DNA from 2 places in the Pseudoflavonifractor phocaeensis genome. Region 2 is predicted to be linked to the other one. Evidence: predicted binding sites of a transcription regulator. Region 2 holds the regulator's gene; the other holds the start of a gene.
What was found. The regulator HrcA, encoded in region 2, represses chaperone genes, less so after heat shock. The targets are predictions, from matches to a motif close to TGTTAGCACTCNNNNNNNNNGAGTGCTAACA.
Positions count from the first base shown of each region.

Region 1: clpB (ATP-dependent chaperone ClpB) is a predicted target of HrcA. The motif match lies at 1,251-1,281, and genes of this name have one in related genera.

Region 1 covers NZ_JBCDMT010000003.1:369,565-372,790, reverse strand. Annotated here, with positions in the region: gene AAEU42_RS06485 (Hsp20/alpha crystallin family protein) at 1-378, shown strand, start outside; gene AAEU42_RS06480 (hypothetical protein) at 399-605, opposite strand; gene clpB (ATP-dependent chaperone ClpB) at 1,367-3,226, shown strand, end outside.
Region 2 covers NZ_JBCDMT010000001.1:381,512-384,737, reverse strand. Annotated here, with positions in the region: gene AAEU42_RS01920 (MATE family efflux transporter) at 1-82, shown strand, start outside; gene hrcA (heat-inducible transcriptional repressor HrcA) at 697-1,758, shown strand; gene grpE (nucleotide exchange factor GrpE) at 1,796-2,362, shown strand; gene dnaK (molecular chaperone DnaK) at 2,596-3,226, shown strand, end outside.

The DNA of each region.
Region 1 (3,226 bases), on a different contig from region 2:
TTCGACAACTTCGCCCGTGATTTCTTCCGCAAGTCCAACGCCGACCTGCCCGCCTTCCGCACCGATATCCGGGACGCCGGGGACAGCTTCCTGCTGGAGGCCGATCTGCCTGGGTTTAACAAGGAGGACATCTCTCTGGATCTGAAGGACGGAATACTCACCATCTCCGCTGTCCACCAGGACAGCAGCGAGGAGAAGGACGACAAGGGCAGCTACATCCGCCGGGAGCGGCGGTACGGATCCTTCCAGCGCAGCTTCGACGTCACCGGCATCGACGAGAGCGGCATCACCGCCGCCTATCAGAACGGCGTGCTGACGCTGACCCTGCCCAAGGCCAGGCCCGTGGAGCCCGAGACTCACAAGATTGCCATCCAGTAAGCAAAATAGAGAGGAGCCGGTCAGCTTTCGCTGACCGGCTCTTCTTCGTCCCTGGTGGTCCAGTTGGGGCAGGTGTCATCCGGCATCCGGGATTTGAGACGGGGCGTGGTGCAGTGTCCGCACCAGACGGAGGTGAAGCTGGAACGCCTCAAGACGTAATGCTGGTAGAAGTGGGCGCAGGTGCCGCAGAGTTTGCGTTCGGATAGGTCTTTTTTGAATGTACCCATGGGTTTGCCTCCTTCTGACGGGGCAATAGGTGCCCCTTGTGCTTACTATAAGTGTTAATTGGAAAAAGTGTTTGATTTACACCTAATTAAGTGTAAAAAGTTTTATATTCTAAAATTGTGAAGATTTATGGGTGGCCTGCCTGTGGGCCACCCGCAGGCGCCCCTCCTTTGGAAACCACCCCGGGATGTCCGCAAGAGCGCAGGATGACCCCAGCCCCTTACTTCGTAACGGAGCCGGGGTTCGACAGGCCTTAGGCTTCCCCCTGGGGGAAGCTGTCGAGCGCAGCGAGACTGATGGGGGGAACTTATCGGATTGGCAGGGCTTTTTCCATATCCGCAGTTCCCCTCATCCGTCAGCCCTTCGGGCTGCCACCTTCCCCCAAGGGGAAGGCTAAAAGACCAGGCTGTGTCAAGAACACGTCAGCGGCCGAGCGGCGCAAGGGGGGGCCACGGGTCGCACAGACGCTCCCGTGCTTTTCACCCTACCTTCGGGCACTAAACCTTCTACCAAAAAGGGAATCTGCGAGCAGGTCAGCACCAGAGACTTTTCTTTGGGGGTCTGGGGGACATTTCTTTTCCTCGGGAAAAGAAATGTCCCCCAGATTTACGCACGTCCCGACATGCAATCAGGTACCAATCAGAACAAATTAGCACTCACATAAGAAGAGTGCTAATTGTTTACACGCCGTTCATGATTTTTCCCGGAAAACCGCCTATACTAAGTTCAAATAAAGGTATTTTCCCGGAAAGGAGTTGTTTGCATGAACACTCAAAACTACACCCAGAAGACCCTGGAGGCCGTCCAGGCCGCCCAGTCCCTCGCCACCGAATACGGCAACCAGCAGATTGAGCAGAGCCACCTCCTGCTGGCCCTGCTCACCGCCGAAAACGGCCTGGTGCCCCAACTTCTGGCCAGCATGGGCCTCACCGTGCCCAGCTTCGCTGCCGCCGTGAAGGCCCAGGTGGAGAAGCTCCCCAAGGTCTCCGGCCCGGGGCGGGAGATGGGGAAAATCTATGTCTCCCAGGGCGTAGACCGGGCCCTGAACACCGCCGAGGAGACCGCCCGGCAGATGAAGGACGAGTACGTCTCGGTGGAGCATCTTCTGCTGGCCCTCGTCAAGACCGCCGACCGGGAGCTGGCCGAGCTCTACAAGACCTACAACGTCACCTACGAGGGGATTCTGCAGGCCCTCACCGCCGTGCGGGGGAACCAGCGGGTGACCTCCGACAACCCGGAGGAGACCTACGACGCCCTCAAGAAGTACGGCACCGACCTGGTGGAGGCGGCCCGAAAGAATAAGCTGGACCCGGTCATCGGCCGGGACGAGGAGATTCGGAACGTCATCCGCATCCTCTCCCGCAAATCCAAAAACAACCCCGTGCTCATCGGCGAGCCCGGCGTGGGCAAGACCGCCATCGCCGAGGGGCTGGCCCAGCGCATCGTCAAAGGGGACGTGCCCGGCTCCTTGAAGGACAAGACCATCTTCAACCTGGACATGGGCGCCCTCATCGCCGGGGCCAAGTACCGGGGCGAGTTCGAGGAACGGCTGAAGGCCGTGCTGAACGAGGTGAAAAAGTCCGAGGGCCGCATCATCCTCTTCATCGACGAGCTCCACACCATCGTGGGGGCGGGCAAGACCGAGGGGAGCATGGACGCGGGCAACCTCTTAAAGCCCATGCTGGCCCGGGGGGAGCTCCACTGCATCGGGGCCACCACCCTCAACGAGTACCGCCAGTATATCGAGAAGGACGCCGCCCTGGAGCGGCGGTTCCAGCCCGTCATGGTGCGGGAGCCCTCCGTGGAGGACACCGTGGCCATCCTCCGGGGCCTCAAGGAGCGCTACCAGGTGTTCCACGGGGTGAAAATCACCGACGGGGCCATCATCGCCGCCGCCACCCTCTCCAACCGTTATATCACCGACCGGTTCCTCCCCGACAAGGCCATCGACCTCGTGGACGAGGCCTGCGCCACGGTGCGCACCGAGATCGACTCCATGCCCACCGAGCTGGACGTTTTGCAGGGCAAGATGACCCAGCTGGAAATAGAGGAAGCGGCCCTGGTGAAGGAGACCGACAAGCTCTCCCAGGAGCATCTGGCCGACATCCGCAAGGAACTGTCCGATTTGAAGGAGGACTTCAACGCCAAGAAGGCCCAGTGGGAGAACGAGAAGAACGCCATCGGCGCGGTGCAGAAGCTCCGGGAGGAGCTGGAGGACGCCAACGGGGAGCTGGAGAAGGCCCAGCGGGAGTACGACCTGAACCGGGCCGCCGAGCTGCAGTACGGAAAAATCCCCGAGCTCCAGAAGCGGCTGGAGGCCCAGGAGCTGGTGGCAAACCAGGGGAAGGAGGCCAGCCTCCTGCGGGACAAGGTGACCGAGGAGGAGGTGGCCAAAATCGTGGAGCGGTGGACCGGCATCCCGGTGGCCCGCCTCATGGAGGGGGAGCGGGAAAAGCTCCTCCACCTGGAGGACATCCTCCATGAGCGGGTGGTGGGCCAGGACGAGGCCGTGCGCCTGGTGAGCGAGTCCATTCTGAGAAGCCGGGCGGGCATCGCCGACGAGAGCCGCCCCATCGGCTCCTTCCTCTTCCTGGGGCCCACCGGCGTGGGCAAGACCGAGCTG
Region 2 (3,226 bases):
TCTGGAGAACGTGGTGAAGTTCTTCTTCGGGATGGCCCGGCTGAAGTCGGGGGCGTGGATCCGGGATGTAACCGCGGCGTAAGGACCGTTTTTTCGGGAAAAGCCCGGTTGATTTTCAGCGACTGCACGTCAAACGTGCGTAAATCTGAGGGACATTTCTTTTCCCGAGGAAAAGTCTTGGATACTGACCTGGTCGCAGATTCCCTTTCTAGTAGACAGTCTACTGCCCGAAGCTAGGGGGGAAAAGCACGGGTGCGTCTGTGCGACCCGTGGTCCCTCTCGCGCCGCTCGGCCGCTGACGTGTTCTTGACACAGCCTGGTCTTTTAGCCTTCCCCTCGGGGGAAGGTGGCAGCCCGAAGGGCTGACGGATGAGGGGAACTCGGGATAATGGGAAAGGCCCTGCCAAACGACAAGTTCCCCTCATCAGTCTGCTTCGCAGACAGCTTCCCCCAGGGGAAGCCTAATTGATAGGCCTTCACCCGGCCACGGGCGTCCACTATCGCCGTTGGCAATCCCACCGTCTTACCGCTAACCCCCGCCCCTTTCCTTGCCACGGAAAGGGGCGGTTTTTTTGCCGCATTTTCCTGAAATCATTCACATTTTATTTACAACCCCAACTATTGACTTTCCCGGTCCATGGTGGTACATTATCTTTAGCACTCAGGAGAATAGAGTGCTAAAATCTTTTTTGTGAGGTGAGCGGCTTGGACTTAAGCGAACGAAAAAAGAAGATCCTCCGGGCCGTCATCGAAAGCTACGTCCAGAACGCCGAGCCGGTGGGCTCCAAGGCGGTGGCCGAATGGGCCCGGCTGGACGTATCCTCGGCCACCATCCGCAACGAGATGGCCGATCTGGAGGAGCAGGGCTACCTGGAGCAGCCCCACACATCCGCCGGACGGGTGCCCTCCCCCAAGGGCTACCGGCTCTACGTCAACGAGTTGATGGGAGACTACAAGCTCTCCATCCAGGAGACCCAGCGGATCAACGAGGCCCTCCACCTGAAAATGAAGGCCCTGGACCGGGTCATCGACGAGGCGGGCCGGGTGGTGGCCAAGCTCACCCAGTACCCCGCTTTCGCCCTGGCCACCGGGCCGGAGAAAATGACCATCCGGCGCTTTGATCTGCTGCTGGTGGAGCAAAACGCTTTCATCGCGGTGGTGATGACCGATTCCAACGTGGTGCGCAACAAGCTCTTCCGGCTCTCGGAGGACCTGAGCGAATCCCAGCTTCAAATGCTGGGCACCCTTCTGAACACCGGTTTCACCGGCCTGACCCTCTCCGAGCTCACCCCCGAGCTGGCCCGGGTGGCCCGCCACGCCACGCGTGAGGCCTACGACCTCATCGAGCTGGTGGTACGCTTTGGAGCCGAGGTCCTGGACGAGCTGACCAAGCGGCCGGTCCACACCGCGGGCATCGCCAACCTGCTGGAGCACCCGGAGTACCAAAGCCTGGAAAAGGCCCAGCCCTTGATGAGCTTCCTTTCCGACGAGGAGTTCGGCCCCTTCCCCATCCGGGTCGACCCCGGCAGCCCCACCGATATCGTCATCGGCCCGGAGAACGTGGCCGAGGCGCTGAAAGATTCCAGCGTGGTCATGGCAAGCTATGACCTGGGCGACGGGATGAAGGGCCTGATCGGCGTGGTGGGCCCCACCCGGATGGATTACGCCAAAATCTCCGCACGGCTGTCCTATTTCGCCAGAGGGCTGACCTGGCTCATCGGCCAAGGCGGGCTTCCCCCCGGCGATCCTGAGCAGTGACGCCGCTTTATCACGAGAATACCAAGGAGGGAATCTCTTGAGTAAGAAAGAGAACAAAAAGCAGGCCCCCGAGGCCGGGGACCAGACCTTGGACGAGGCCGTCCAGACCCCTGAGGCCGAGATCCAGGCCGATACCCCCGGCGCCGAAGGGCCCGATCCCCTGCTGGAGGAGCTGGAGACCCTGAAGGCCAATCTGGCCGATCAGGAGGACAAATTTCTCCGGCTGGCCGCCGAGTACGACAACTTCCGCCGACGTAGCCAGAAGGAAAAAGAGGCCATCTACTCGGACGCCAAGGCCGACGCGGTGAAGGCCCTCCTCCCCGTCTACGACAATCTGGAGCGGGCATTGAAGCAGGACACCCGTGACGAGGCCTACGCCAAGGGCGTGGAGATGACCATGACCGGCCTGAAAAAGGCGCTGGAGTCCCTGGGGGTCCAGGAGATCCCCGCCCTGGGACAGAGCTTCGACCCCACCTTTCACAACGCCGTGATGCACGTGGAGGATGAGGAATACGGCGAAAACGTGGTCGTGGACGTCTTTCAGGCCGGGTTCACCCTGGGCGAAAAGGTGATCCGCTTCGCCATGGTGAAGGTGGCCAACTGATCCCCCGCCGGAAGGCTCCCCTCATCAGTCAGCCCGCGGCTGACAGCTTCAACGACTTTGGCTTGCATCAAGCAGCCCTAAGCGATCGCTAAGGCCCGCTGGACCCCAGGGGAAGCCCTTAAGCCTTCCCCTGGGGGAAGGTGGCACAGCGAAGCTGTGACGGATGAGGGGAACCTTTCGATTTTCATATACTTTTGTATAAAACAATTTACTTTGTTATTGGAGGAATTTATATGTCTAAGATCATCGGTATTGACCTGGGTACCACCAACTCCTGCGTGGCGGTCATGGAGGGCGGCGAGGCCGTCGTCATCCCCAACGCCGAAGGCAACCGCACCACCCCTTCCGTCGTAGCCTTCTCCAAGGAGGGCGAGCGGATGGTGGGCCAGGTGGCCAAGCGCCAGGCCGTCACCAACCCCGACCGCACCGTGGCCTCCATCAAGCGTGAGATGGGCTCCGACTACAAGGTCACCGTTGACGGCAAGAGCTACACCCCCCAGGAGATCTCCGCCATGGTGCTCCAAAAGCTGAAAAGCGACGCCGAGGCCTACCTGGGCGAGAGCGTCTCCGAGGCCGTCATCACCGTCCCCGCCTACTTCACCGACGCCCAGCGCCAAGCCACCAAGGACGCCGGCCGCATCGCCGGGCTGGACGTGAAGCGCATCATCAACGAGCCCACCGCCGCGGCCCTGGCCTACGGCATCGACAAGGAGTCCGACCAGAAGATCATGGTCTACGACCTGGGCGGCGGCACCTTCGACGTGTCCATCCTGGAGATCGGCGACGGGGTCATCCAAGTGCTGGCCACCGCGGGCAACAACCGCCTGGGCGGCGACGACTTCGACACCGCCGTGATGAACTGGA